DNA from 3 places in the Bacillus sp. LQ01 genome. Region 2 is predicted to be linked to each of the others. Evidence: riboswitches for the same ligand, from Rfam matches in the RefSeq annotation. Region 2 holds a riboswitch; each other region holds the start of a gene.
The links. Region 2 has a riboswitch for S-adenosylmethionine ahead of AC22L0_RS20240 (hypothetical protein). Riboswitches for the same ligand answer to the same signal wherever they lie in the genome.
Positions count from the first base shown of each region.

Region 1: another riboswitch for S-adenosylmethionine. It lies ahead of mtnK (S-methyl-5-thioribose kinase); the one in region 2 lies ahead of AC22L0_RS20240 (hypothetical protein).
Region 3: another riboswitch for S-adenosylmethionine. It lies ahead of AC22L0_RS21125 (methionine ABC transporter ATP-binding protein); the one in region 2 lies ahead of AC22L0_RS20240 (hypothetical protein).

Region 1 covers NZ_JBYEZL010000002.1:783,274-788,216, reverse strand. The annotation lists gene AC22L0_RS16580 (3-hydroxybutyrate dehydrogenase) at 1-700, shown strand, start outside; gene AC22L0_RS16575 (YvrJ family protein) at 736-891, opposite strand; gene mtnA (S-methyl-5-thioribose-1-phosphate isomerase) at 959-2,020, opposite strand; gene mtnK (S-methyl-5-thioribose kinase) at 2,017-3,198, opposite strand; SAM riboswitch class I at 3,289-3,430, opposite strand; gene AC22L0_RS16560 (carbon-nitrogen family hydrolase) at 3,502-4,365, opposite strand; gene AC22L0_RS16555 (pyridoxal phosphate-dependent aminotransferase) at 4,380-4,943, shown strand, end outside.
Region 2 covers NZ_JBYEZL010000002.1:1,522,357-1,527,299, forward strand. The annotation lists gene AC22L0_RS20220 (ABC transporter ATP-binding protein) at 1-477, shown strand, start outside; gene AC22L0_RS20225 (ECF transporter S component) at 450-1,151, shown strand; gene AC22L0_RS20230 (YwiC-like family protein) at 1,334-2,056, shown strand; gene AC22L0_RS20235 (hypothetical protein) at 2,087-2,278, opposite strand; SAM riboswitch class I at 2,383-2,481, shown strand; gene AC22L0_RS20240 (hypothetical protein) at 2,582-2,839, shown strand; gene AC22L0_RS20245 (SWIM zinc finger family protein) at 3,102-3,491, shown strand; gene AC22L0_RS20250 (NAD(P)H-dependent oxidoreductase) at 3,515-4,090, shown strand; gene AC22L0_RS20255 (group-specific protein) at 4,087-4,440, shown strand; gene AC22L0_RS20260 (short-chain fatty acid transporter) at 4,481-4,943, opposite strand, start outside.
Region 3 covers NZ_JBYEZL010000003.1:84,299-89,241, reverse strand. The annotation lists gene AC22L0_RS21140 (toprim domain-containing protein) at 1-133, shown strand, start outside; gene AC22L0_RS21135 (thioredoxin family protein) at 137-445, shown strand; gene AC22L0_RS21130 (hypothetical protein) at 598-942, shown strand; SAM riboswitch class I at 1,068-1,175, shown strand; gene AC22L0_RS21125 (methionine ABC transporter ATP-binding protein) at 1,354-2,379, shown strand; gene AC22L0_RS21120 (methionine ABC transporter permease) at 2,372-3,037, shown strand; gene metQ (methionine ABC transporter substrate-binding lipoprotein MetQ) at 3,060-3,872, shown strand; gene metQ (methionine ABC transporter substrate-binding lipoprotein MetQ) at 3,942-4,748, shown strand.

The DNA of each region.
Region 1 (4,943 bases), 740 kb from region 2:
AGAAGGTGCAAAAGTTGTGATTACCGATCGACTTGAAGAACGTGCAAAAGAAGCTGCTGAACAATTACAAAATGAAGGTTTTCAAGCTATCGGTTTAAAATGTGACGTTACATCTGAAGAGGAAATTACAGCAGCAATTTCTCAAACAGTTGATCATTTCGGTTCATTACATATATTAATTAACAACGCAGGAATGCAACACGTTTCACCCATTGAAGACTTTCCAACTGAAAAGTTCGAGCTACTAATTCAAATTATGCAAATTGCTCCGTTTATCGCAATTAAGCATGCCTTTCCGATTATGAAACAACAAAAATATGGTCGTATTATTAATGTCGCTTCTATTAACGGCCTTGTCGGATTTGCTGGAAAAGTTGCCTACAATAGTGCAAAACATGGCGTAATTGGATTAACAAAAGTTGCTGCTTTAGAAGGTGCTACGCATGGTATTACTGTTAATGCCCTTTGCCCTGGTTATGTCGATACCCCTCTTGTACGTAATCAACTACAAGACTTAGCTACTACACGAAATGTACCACTTGAAAATGTTTTAGAAGATGTTATTTATCCACTCGTCCCACAAAAGCGCTTATTACAAGTACAAGAAATCGCTGATTATGCGATGTTTTTAGCGAGTGAAAAAGCTAAAGGTATAACGGGACAAGCTGTTGTTATAGATGGTGGTTATACCGCTCAATAAAAATAAAGTTTGCTCAAGAAGAGCAAACTTTATTTTTATTCCCGAGGATCTTCGTACTTTAGTAATTGCCGCGGGAGCTTCTCAATTGCAACAATTACCCCCTCTAGTTTACTTTCAATACGGTGGAGTAAATATAATGTTACAACAATCGGAAACCCTACATTACCTATCATCTTGATCCACTCTTCCATCCTCTTCCCCTCCTTTCATTATATAAGTAAGAGAAAACACTGCATTTAGGCATAAAAAAACAAGCTATTATGTATTAGCTTGTTTTTCAAATAATGATGCAATTTCTCGTTTATAGTCCCCGCGTATAATACCTTTCTCAGTAATAATTCCTGTAATTAATTCATTCGGCGTTATGTCAAATGCTGGATTATAAACATCCGTTCCAATTGGTGCTACTTGTTTTCCAAAGATTTTCGTAACTTCTGTTTCATCTCTTTCTTCAATAATAATTTCAGCTCCAGTTTCTTTCGTAACATCAAATGTTGACAGTGGAGCAGCAACGTAAAATGGGATATTAAAGTGCTTTGCTAAAATAGCTAAATTCATTGTCCCTATTTTATTTGCCGTATCTCCATTTGCGACAATTCGATCCGCCCCTACAATAATTGCATTTATTTCTTTCGTTTGAATAGCATGAGCTGCAGTATTATCTGTAATAAGGGTCACATCAATATTTGCTTGCTTCAATTCCCAGGTCGTTAAGCGACCACCTTGTAAAACTGGTCTCGTTTCACACGCATATGCATGTAAACGCACACCTTTCTCTTTTCCAATATAAAAGGGAGCTAATGCAGTTCCATATCTGGCAGTTGCGATACTTCCAGCGTTACAGATTGTTAAAATATTATCGCCATCTTTAAAACATGTTAACGCATATTCCCCAATATTTCGGCACACCTCTTCATCTTCCTGCTGAATGCGAAGCGCTTCTTCTTCTAATGTTTTTTGTGCTTCTTTTATTGTAGTAATCTCTCGAATAGATTCTCTCATACGATCAATTGCCCAAAATAAATTTACTGCTGTCGGGCGTGACGTTCCTAAATAATTACAATCTCTATTAAACTTCTTTTGAAATTCTTCAATATGTACAGTGTTATATTTTTTTGATGCAAGCGCCAAGCCAAATGCAGCTACAATTCCAATTGCAGGCGCTCCTCGTACTTCTAACATTACGATGCTTTTCCAAACCTCTTCAATAGTCGTCAATGTTTTGTATTCTGTGCTATGCGGCAATTTCGTTTGATTTAATACCGCAATTGCATCACCTTTCCAGCTTACAGATCTCGGAACAGTAACAATTGTACTCACGCTTTTACGCCCCCTGAAACTGTCTGTTGAAATAATATTCGAAACAGTTGAAGATCAGCACTTTTAGATTCATATTTTATTAGTTCTTTACCTAAGGATAGCGCTTGTTTCTTAGCTTGAATTCTTGTTTCTTTATTTTCTATTTCATCTAAATCTGCTACATGAGCTAAACCAATTGTTCTACGAATCAGTTCACATCCGGCAAATCCAACTGCATCAGTAAAGATATTTTGCAAAATAATTGGTAACCATTGTTTTTCTTTCGTATATGCTTCTACACCTTCTCCAATCCATAACTTTGTAAAAGTTTCTACAAAATAACTCCACGTCTTTTCTATATGGAAAAATAGTACACTTCTTTTTTCTTCTTCTCTAGATAAAGCATTTAATAATAGATTTGCAATAAATTGACCTATGTCAAATCCAAATGGGCCATATGTCGCAAATTCTGGATCAATCACTTTCGTTTCAGAAGGTGACGAAAAAATACTACCAGTATGTAAATCACCATGAATAAGAGTTTCTTTTCTTGTTAAGAACTTATATTTATATTGTGCTACTTTTAGTTTTAAAGTTTTATCACTCCAAAGTTCATCAACCACGAGCTGTAAATCTGGCTCATAATCATTTGTATCATAATGTCCAAACGGATCTGTAAACACTAAATCCTCTGTAATTTTACAAAGGTCCGGATTTACAAAGGTACCTTCTAGTACCCTCTTCTCTTCTGACTGTAAACCAAAATCTGAAGTATAAAATAAAACATGTGCTAGAAAACGGCCGATATGCTGGGATAAAAGCGGATATTCTTCTCCGTCTATTAATCCTTTTCTTGTAATTGTTAGTCTTGATAAGTCTTCTATTACCGTTATCGCTAACTCTTCATCATGACTGTACACTACTGGAACATAATCCGGTACATACTGCGCAAAAATTTGTAATGCCTTGCTTTCAATCGTTGCTCTTTTTATAGACAATGGCCAGCTTTCACCAACTACTTTCGCATAAGGCAGTGCTTGTTTTATTATAATGGATTTCTCTCCATCATCTAATTTGAACACGTAATTTAAGTTTCCGTCTCCAATTTCATGACAAACGACATTTGCCTTCGCTTCAAAATAGCCATGATCTTTCGCATATTGTACAGCTGTTATTTCTGTTAATGAATAATATCCCATCGTCTTCTCCCCCTTTTTAAATTCAGAGGTTTTTCTAACATAGAAAAACCTCTTTCCACTAAGAAAGAGGTTTGAAGTTTATCTTCTCCCCTCTTATCTGCCAGAAAGTTTTACTTTCTGCTGGAATTAGCACCGTGCCTTTTGGCGTAATAAACGCCCCATTTCACAATGGTATTACGGTCGGTTGCTGGGCTTCATCGGGCCAAATCCCTCCACCTGCTCTTGATAAGAGTTGTATAATTTTTTGAATTTTTAACTTTATGTTGAAGACTATACCAAGAATAAAAATCACTTGTCAACATTTTATTTGTATAATTCTGGACGGCGATCCGCAAAAACCGGAATTCCTTTACGTACTTCTTTAATTTTCTCGAATTCAAGCTCTCCAAATAAAATTGATTCCTCTTCATTCGCCTCTACTACAACTTCACCCCAAGGGTCCACAATTAAAGAATGACCCGCAAATACATTATTTGGATCCTTTCCTGCTCTATTACACGCAACAACATAACACTGATTTTCAACTGCTCTTGCTTGCAATAGCAAACGCCAATGTGCTAAACGAACTAATGGCCATTCTGCTACAACAAATAATACTTTTGCCCCTTTAGCAGTATGGACACGCATCCACTCTGGAAAACGAATATCATAACAAATTGTTCCAGCGCATTCGACATCATCTAGCTTAAATTCGCCCGTACCATTACCGGCTATTAAATATTTATGTTCATCCATAAGCTGAAATAAATGTACTTTACTATATTCGTTGACTAGCTGTCCTTCATTATTTACAACATACATCGTATTTGTAACGCCTTGCTCTGTTTGCTTTGCTATAGAACCACCAACAATATGTATATCATATTGCTTCGCCCATTCTATTAACTTTTCTTTCGTTTCCACTCCATCCCTATCTGCAATTTCAGAAAGTCTCGTTAAATCATATCCTGTTGTCCATAGTTCTGGTAAGACGATAACATCTGGCCTTTCCTTCATAGCTTCGCTTATTTTATTTTTAGCATTCTCAATATTTTTTTCTACATCTCCAAAAACAATATCCATTTGAATACATGCGACTTTCATTTTTTCAGCCCCATTCTTATTTTTTTCTTTACAAAATACTGGAAAGATTATATCATTTGTCACTAGAATTGTAACAACTTTCAAAAGAGGTGGAAAGTATGAAATTATTTCAACCTTCTGAGATAGTAACATCATTGCCAACACAATTTTTCGCTTCACTTGTTGCAAAAGTTAACAAAGTCGTTGCAGCTGGTCACGATGTTATTAATCTAGGTCAAGGTAATCCAGATCAACCAACACCGCAGCATATCGTAAAAGCTTTACAAGATGCTGCCGAAAAGACCATTCATCATAAATATCCGCCATTTCGCGGACATGAAAGCTTAAAGGAAGCCGTGGCTACATTCTATAAACGTGAATACGGCGTCGAATTAAACCCAAAAACTGAAGTTGCTATTTTGTTTGGCGGGAAGGCTGGACTAGTAGAATTACCGATTTGTTTTACAAATCCTGGTGATACGATTCTCGTTCCGGATCCAGGTTATCCAGATTATTTATCCGGAGTTGCTTTAGCAAAAGCACACTTTGAAACAATGCCGCTTATTGCAGAAAATAACTTTTTACCAGATTATACGAACATTGATGACTCTATTGCAGAGCGTGCAAAATTAATGTTTTTAAACTATCCAAATAATCCTACCGGTGCTACTGCATCAAAAGAT
Region 2 (4,943 bases):
GCACGTGAATTATACGGAGAACAAGGAAAAGAAATAGCAGAAAATACGCTAAAACAGTTTTGGTTGTATTCGCTTAAAGAACGCCATCCGCACGATTGTAGCGGAGGAGAGCAACAATTACTTGCGTTATGTACGACGTTATTATCAAAGCCGACTTTATTATTACTGGATGAACCGACAAAGGGATTAGATCCATGGAAGAAAGAAAGAGTAGGAGAGCTATTTAGGAAGCTACAAAAAGAAGGTACAACAATTGTAATGGCAACGCATGATATTGAGTTTACAGCGAAATACGTTGATCAATGTATGATGCTATTTGATGGAACAGTCATTATGAATGATGCACCGAAAGAATTTTTTAGCGGCAACTTCTTTTATACAACATCTATTAACCGATTCATTCGAAAAGAATTGCCATATGCATTAACGTGGGAGGATGTGTACGAAGCTTGTCCAAACGATATGTTGCATTCATAATATGTATCTTTGCAGTAATAATCGGCACATTACTCTTTACGACACTTGTCATGGACGGTTATTACATGTTAAGTAGTTTGTTTATATTAGCGGTTATTATGTTACCTTTCTATATCCGTTTTGAAAGAAAGGCGTTTGTTTCACGTGAAATTGTTCTCGTTGCTGTATTAGCGGCAATTGCAGCAGTAAGCCGGGTGCCATTTTCTATTTTACCAAGTGTACAACCAACTTCTTTTGTCATTATCGTTTCTGCAATTGTATTTGGAAGTGAAACTGGTTTTATGATTGGTGCTACAGCAGCAATTGTATCTAATATTTTTTTAGGACAAGGTCCGTGGACACCGTGGCAAATGTTTTCGTGGGGCATGATTGGTTTTATAGCAGGTCTACTTCGTAATACATTTTTTATGAAAAAGCTATGGGGAAGACTTCTTTACGGAGTAATTGTTGGCTTTTTATTTGGCTGGATTATGAATTTCTGGGGCCTTCTCGGTTTTATACGAGAAGCAACGTGGGAAACTGTCATTTCGTATTATATCGCAAGTTTTTACTTTGATTTGAGCCATGCGATTTCGAATGTTATTTTCTTATTACTATTTAGTACTTCATGGATTACGATTCTTACAAGATTTAAAAAGAAATACGGTATATTAGATGAGCATAACGTGACATAGAAAAGCATACTCATATAAGGTAGGGTCGCGACTTACATATTCGTTTGCCTCTTTCATGCTTCTTACATATTGTAAGGAGCATTTTTTTGTCAAAAAATCGATTTAATATACATCCGTTATTATATAAAATTATTTGTATAATGGTAGGTGAGAACTTTTTTCAAAAGTGAGGTGTATAGTTAATGAAGTTAGTTATTCCGAAGCAACATGGTGCATGGGCTATGCTTGTTATTCCTTTTTTATTAAGTGTCATACTTGGGAAACCTACTATTTATCATATTCCATTGTTTTTAGCGTGGTTTTTTATCTATTTAGCCACGTATCCATTTCTTACGTACATAAAGCAAAGACGAAAAAAAGAGTTTTTACAAGCTGCCATTGTTTATTTCAGCATTGCGTTCCTATTTGGGATGATTTCTTTATTATATGAGTGGCGAATTCTTTTATTCGTAATAGTAATGATTCCATTATTTATAGTGAATATGTATTACGCTCGTCAAAAAAATGAAAGAGCACTATTAAATGATATTTGTGCGATTATTGTGTTTTGTATCGGTGGATTAATTAGTTATTACTTTTCAATGAAGCAAATCGATCATACAGCTATATTCATTGCACTTATTTCATTTTTATACTTTTTAGGTAGTACGTTCTATGTGAAAACGATGATTCGTGAAAAAAATAACCCGAAGTATCGTCTTATATCTTGGGGATATCATATCGTATTAACAATAATCATATTTGTGATTAATCCCTGGTGTTCTCTTATTTTTATACCAAGTGCCATTCGAGCAATTGTGTTGTATGGCAAAAAAATTTCTATTATAAAAGTAGGAATTTTAGAAATTGCTAATTCTGTATATTTTTTAATCATAACGGCAATAATTATGAAGTATGCCATTTGAAAAAACTTCCCATCAATTGATGGGAAGTTTTTAATCTTTTTCTAAAATGTGAACGGTGTACTCGCAACGTTGAATAGCTTGTTCAACAGCATAAAGTGATTGTTCAATACGAGCGCGATTAAAATCTTTTTCAACTGTTTCGAGCGCTTCTTCTAAACAATTTTTAGCTTCTTGTAATGATTGAAAAGAATCTTGTACATATCCGCGAGCATTTTGATGCATTTCATAATCCTCCTTGCTATGAACAGTAAGGAAGAAAATATAATTTGTTATATTTATTTGACAATTAAAGTGGAATTACGTATAGTAAGAATTAAGTGAATATTTTCTTATCCAGAGAGGTGGAGGGACTGGCCCGATGAAACCCAGCAACCGCGATGCAGGTGCTAATTCCAGCAGAACATATTTGTTCTGGGAGATAAGACGAAGATATATACGTAACTTCTTCTTATCGGAGAGGTTTTTTTATTGCAAAAAAACCGATTACGAAAATTTATATTAAGAAGAAAGGGGTTGCGCATTACTGTGACACTCGAAAAATACGTAAAACTGCGTAGTACAGTTTATGAATATATGATAGAGCAAGATAAGCCGATATCATTGTTAGATATTCAAGAACATATCGTTTCGCATCATGAAGGAAAATTCACGAAAAAGATGTTGCATCAATTTTATTTATCAAGATTATTAGACGAACTAAAACTGGATGGGAAAATTACATTAGCTGATGAATATCTCTATGCTGAAAAAGGGGTATTGTATAAGGCGAGAAAAGGGAGCTAAGCTCTCTTTTTTTCTTAAAATAACGGAGTATGTAGAGTAAAAGACTGCTAAAGCAGCCTGATACAGGGAATGGTGTTGAGTGTGTAGTGTCAAAAATTAAATGTGCCTGAAAGAGGCAATTCATATCGGCTGCAAATGAAAAGAGACACCTTCGCCGAATAGGTGTCAGTCGTTTTGTCATATAGACTTGCTATTTGACAGTTATTAGAATAACATACAGGATTTTTGAAGTCAAAAGGGAATTAAAGGAAGGGGTACAATTATGTACGCTTACTTATTAAAAGATATAACGAAATGGATCCCAAAGTACATTGTAGATAAGGGATATGAATATTATGAAGATGGACATGTAGAAGATGTTGAAATACATGATAAAAAAGTGTTTGCTTTCGTTACTGGAAATGCAGGAAATTATGAAGTAGTTATCGATCTCGAAGATTTTTCAGAAAGTAGCTGCGAATGTCCATATGAGAATCTTTGTAAGCATATGGCGGCAGTTGTTTATGATATGCAAGGTGCTGGTGAGAGTGCAGTTAAAGAGAAACTGAAAGATTTAGAAAAAGAAGAATTACTTATATTATTGAATCGATTATTGCAAAGTTCGAAAAACGTACAAATTGTAGAGAAGTTATTAAAGAAGGGGAAACTTTAACGTATAGAGGGAGTTGTTATGTAGTGAACGTACTAATTGTATACGCTCATCCTAATCCTTCAAGTTTTAACGCGGCGATTTTAAATCATGTGCAAAAAGGACTACCGGAAACAAATCATTCAGTTACGCTGCTTGATTTATACAAAGAACAATTTGATCCAGTCCTCGTATTTAATGAAGAGAAGAAAAGACGTGATTTAGTAAATGAAGAAGAAACAGCTCGGTACAGAACGTTAGTAGAAGAAGTAGATACACTTTTATTCATCTATCCAATATGGTGGTGGGGGATGCCAGCAATTTTAAAAGGATTTATCGATCGTATTTTCGTAGCTGGATTTGCTTATAAATATGAAGGGGCTCTGGCGAAAGGCTTATTGAAAGGTAAGAAGGCGTGGGTGATTAATACGCTAGATTCACCGTTATGGTACGTCGCACTATTATATCGATCAGCAAATTGGATTATGATGAAGAGAGGTGTTTTACGTTTTTGTGGCATTCGCGATATAAAACGTTCAGTGTTTCAATCTGTGAAAACGAGTAAAGTATCAAAGCGTGAAAAATGGTTATTACAAATAGAAGAAAAGGCTCGTACATTATGAATGAAGTCGACCGTATTATAAACTGTGTTCAGTATGACGGCGAACTTTTTCGGAAGTATGTTACGTGTTTACTTCAATTGAAAAAATGTAGTAAAACATTTCAGCAAATTCAAATAGAGTTAAGAAATGACTACTTGATAAGAGGAATTTGTCAAAGAGAAGTTGATGAGGTAGTACGGGGAAGTAAAGAATATGAAACATATTTTCTTCCTAAAGCGTTACAGTGGAATTTTTTGAGTGAACATCCACACTTGATCGGAAAAATTTGCGAAGATTTTTTTGCATTTGAGTCATTACATCTTACGGAGATAGAGTGGGAGAAGATTATAAATTGCATGGGAAATAAGTGATTTATTATGTAAAAAAGCTAGTATAAAACTAGCTTTTCGTTTAAATAAATAAGAAGCATAGACTAATGATAAAACCCGCATATAGTAAGTTCACAACACAAAATCCCATAATGTCACGAGCACCTAAACCAGCTATCGCTAATGCTGGTAATGCCCAGAAAGGTTGAATTAAATTCGTCCAAGCATCGCCCCATGCAATTGCCATTGCTGTTTTTGCAGCAGGTACACCAAGTTCAGCGCCAGCTGGAATCATAATTGGTGCTTGCACAGCCCATTGACCGCCGCCAGATGGAACGAAAATGTTAACAATGCCAGCACTTAAAAATGTAAAGAGCGGAAAAGTCGTTTCATTTGAAATGCTAATAAAGAAATTAGAAATAGCTCCTCCAAGTGAAAGTCCTTCACTATTTGCTCCAATCATCATGCCCATAATTCCTGCGTAAAACGGAAATTGAAGTAAAATGCCAGAAGCACTTTTCGTAGAGTCTGAAAAAGCGCGAATA
Region 3 (4,943 bases), on a different contig from region 2:
AAAAGAATTTCCGCAAGCCGAGCATATCTATATTGATCGCTCGTACCGAGAAGTGGCAACTGCGCCATCTACACACTTAGCAAATGTATTATGGGGAGCCGACATTGACGTTTATACAGAATATTTACGGTAAGGAATGATAGAAGTGATTGATTGGACAGGAGCCGAAGCTACAGCCCTAATAGAGAACGAAGAAAAAACAGTATTATATGTATATACTCCAATGTGTGGAACATGCCAATTAGCAAAAAAGATGTTAACAGTTGTTGAGATGACAATTGAAGGCCTCAAAATTGGGATGTTAGATTTAAATTATGCTCCGTATTTAGCGAAAGAGTATGGGATTGAAAGTGTACCTTGTTTACTTGTTTTTGAAAATGGGACACTGATGAAGAAGATATACGCATTTCATTCGGTTGAATATTTATATACGGAATTAAAGTAGGCGGCAAAATTTTTGCCGCCTCGACATATTTCTTGGGAAATATGTCGAGATGCAGGGTGGATACAGTATTTGTCGAGCGAAAATAACAGGATTGCTCTTTAGTGAGAGGGAATGGTATGTAATAGAAAGTGATATGAAGGATGTGATTTAGGGTGAGATTATATTCTTTGCTTCAATCATTTGTAAATTACGCTAATGGTCAATATCATTTAGAACCGCTTTTAAGACAAGAAGAAAAAACTGTTAATTTTCGCTTTGGAGATGAAAGTTGTTCGTTACAAATTTCAAGAGATTATATAGAGCTGGTACATGAGGAAAGAGGAACGGAACAAATCATTTGCTTAGATGAAAAGGATATAGAACAATTGGTGAATGGAAATGTACGATTGCAAATGTTAATGAACGATGGACGTGTACAATATTCAGGAACGTACCGAACGATGTTATTAGTGGAATCGATGTTTCATATATGTAAACCGATGTCAGTAGGTGCTTAAAATTCTGAAGTTTCATTTTTTGCGAAAATTTCTGTTGACATGGTGAGTGTATATTGATACAATTCAAGTCATAAAATATAGACAATTTCATAAATTTCAAATCAGACGAAAATTGAATCTGATTTCTCTTATCAAGAGAGGTGGAGGGACTGTGCCCTGTGAAGCCCGGCAACCGTCAACTTATGTTGAAATGGTGCCAATTCCTGCAAAGCGAATGCTTTGAGAGATGAGAGAGAGGGATAATGTTGTTATATACGCATATAAACCTTTCTGCTTCTCTAAAGCAGAAAGGTTTTTTTATTGTTTGAATGTGGAGGACATTCAAATAATAAAAGTAATGATAACAGTGGACTACACGCATTAAAAATAAAAAATTGCGGAGTCGATCCAAACAAAAAAGGGGTGAACATCATGATTCTATTAGAGAACGTAAAGAAAATATATAAGGCGAAAAGCGGTGATGTCACTGCTGTAGATAACGCCAATTTAAAAATAGAAAAAGGCGAAATATTTGGTGTTATTGGATATAGCGGCGCTGGAAAAAGTTCGTTAATCAGATTGTTTAATCAGTTAGAGAAACCGACTTCTGGCCAAATTACAATTGCGAATCGTGTTATATCAGCAATTACAGGAAGTGAACTTCGTAAGGCAAGACAAGAAATCGGAATGATTTTTCAACACTTCAACTTACTTTGGTCACGAACTGTACGTGAAAATATTGAGTTTCCACTTGAAATTGCAGGTGTTGATAAAGCGAAGAGAAGAAAACGTGTTGATGAATTAATTCATCTTGTTGGATTAGAAGGAAGAGGAGACGCGTACCCATCTCAGCTGAGTGGAGGACAAAAGCAACGCGTCGGGATTGCAAGAGCATTAGCTAACAATCCACAAGTGCTTTTATGTGATGAAGCAACGTCAGCTCTTGATCCGGAAACGACAGATCAAATTTTAGATTTACTATTAGACATTAATAAGCGTCTTGGTTTAACAATTGTACTCATTACACATGAAATGCACGTGATTCGAAAGATTTGTAACCGAGTGGCGGTAATGGAGAGAGGAAAGATTGTAGAAACAGGTCCAGTACTTGATGTATTCCGTAATCCGAAGCAAGATATTACGAAACGATTTGTACAGCAGTTAACAGATTCTGAAGATACAAATGAAACAATTGAAAATTTAATTGAAAAATATCCAGATGGAAAAGTAATTCGTTTGCAGTTTATCGGTGAGGCTGTAGAAAGACCAGTGCTTCAACGATTAATGCAACGCAGTGATATAGAAGTTAGCATTTTGCAAGGAAATATTGCACAAACGAATAACGGTTCTTACGGTAGTTTAGTTGTTCATTTAAATGGTGAGGAAACAGCGATCCAGCAAGCAATAGAAGGAATTCATCAAGATCAAGTAGAGCTGGAGGTGATTGCACATGGATAAGTTACTCGCAAATGTTGATTGGAATCAAATGTTAGAAGCAACTGGTGAAACGTTATATATGACGGCAATCGCAGCCCTTGCGACATTTGTTTTAGGACTAATTTTAGGATTGTTACTCTTCATGACAGCAAAAGATAATTTATGGGAAAACAAATCAATTAATACGGTGATTGGAGCATTCGTAAATATATTCCGCTCTATACCGTTCATCATTTTAATTATTTTATTAATCCCATTTACAAAGATTCTTCTTGGAACAATTCTTGGAGCAAGTGCAGCTCTGCCGGCTTTAATTATTGGAGCCGCACCATTCTACGCGAGAATGGTTGAAATTGCACTTCGCGAAATTGATAAAGGTGTAATTGAAGCTTCAAAAGCAATGGGAGCAAAAACAAGCACAATTATTTTGAAAGTGTTAATTCCAGAATCATTACCAGCATTAGTATCTGGTATTACGGTTACGACAATTGCTTTAGTAGGCTATACAGCAATGGCGGGAGTTGTTGGTGCTGGTGGCCTTGGAACACTTGCTTACTTAGAAGGATTCCAGAGAGGGAATAACGATGTAACAATCGTTGCGACAATTTGTGTATTACTAGTTGTATTTTTAATCCAGTGGATTGGTGATAGTTTAACGACTCGAATAGATAAACGATAATAAAAACGGGAGGATATTTTAAATGAAAAAATTATTACTTACGGCACTTATTTCAACTTCAATTTTTGGGTTAGCTGCTTGTGGCGGGAAAGATAAAGATGAAAAGAAACTTGTTGTTGGTGCTTCTAACGTACCGCATGCTGAAATTTTAGAAAAAGCAAAACCGTTACTTGAGAAAAAAGGAATTGAATTAGAAGTGAAAAAATTCCAAGATTACGTGTTGCCAAATAAATCGTTAGCGGATAAGGAATTAGATGCAAACTATTTCCAGCACATTCCGTATTTAGAAAAAGAAATTAAAGATAAAAAATATGATTTTGAAATAGCAGGGAAAATTCATATTGAACCAATTGGTGTATATTCTCAAAAATATAAGAGTTTAAAAGAACTTCCAGACGGGGCGACAATTATTATGAGTAATTCCGTTACTGACCATGGACGTGGTTTAGCAATTTTACAAAAAGAAGGCATTTTAAAAATTAAAGACGGAGTAGATCCAGTTAGTGCAACTCCAAAAGATATTGCAGATAATCCGAAACACTTAAAATTCAAAACGGATATTGAGCCTGGTTTGTTGCCACAAGTGTATAACAATAAAGAAGGCGACGCTGTTTTAATTAACTCGAACTATGCAATTGATGCGAAATTAAACCCAGAAAAAGATGCAATTGCAATTGAAGGCGATGATTCTCCATACGCAAACGTACTAGTGGTTCGTAAAGGTGATAAAGATAAAAAAGCGATTAAAGAGCTTGTAGAAGTATTACATTCTAAAGAAATTGAAGACTTTATTACTAAAGAATATAAAGGTGCAGTTGTTCCTGTAAAAGAATAATTGCTGAAAAAGGGCTGGTGTATGCCGGTCCTTTTTTACTACATAACTATAGGGAGAAGGGGACGTCATATGAAAAAGATTCTATTGTCAGTTGTTACAGCATTATCTGTATTTACATTAGCTGCTTGCGGAGGGAAGGAAGAGAATAAGCTTGTTGTGGGAGCCTCTAACGTGCCGCACGCTGTTATTTTAGAAAAGGCACAGCCGATATTAGAGAAAAAAGGCATTAAGTTAGAGATTAAAAAGTTTCAGGATTATGTACTGCCAAATAAAGCGTTAGCGGATAAAGAAATTGATGCGAACTACTTCCAGCATATTCCGTACTTAGATAAAGAAATTCAAGAAAAGGGATATAAAATTGTAAACGCAGGAAAAATCCATTTAGAGCCGATGGGTATTTATTCTAAGAAGTATAAAAGCTTAAAAGACTTACCAGATGGCGGGACAGTGATTATGAGTAATAACGTAGCGGAGCGTGGCCGTATGCTAGCACTGTTACAAAAAGGCGGCGTTATTAAATTAAAAGACGGAGTAGATGTTGTTAAGGCAACAGTAAAAGATGTAGTCGAAAATCCGAAAAACTTAAAGTTTAAAACAGATGTAGAGCCTGGATTGTCACCAAAGCTGTATGAAAATAATGAAGGTGATGCTTTATTTATTAATTCAAACTATGCAATTGATGCAAAATTAAATCCAACAAAGGATGCAATTGCGATTGAAGGAGCAGACTCTCCGTATGCAAACATCATTGCAGTTCGTAAAGGTGATGAGAAGAAAAAAGAAATTAAAGAGCTAGTAGAAGTGCTACATTCAAAAGAAATTCAAGATTTTATTAATAAAGAATATAAAGGTGCTGTACTTCCGGTAAGTGAATAAATATAAGGAAAGGGCTGGAAAATTACCAGTCCTTTTTTCTTTATATAAATAAGAAGAAAGGTGTATCATAGAAAGATGTGAAGGAAATACTTATATACATTTGTGAAAAAACGGTTACTTTTTTTCGTCGTTTGCGATATCATTTTATTTGATATAAAATTAGAATGAGAATAAAATGAGAATATGAACGTTTTA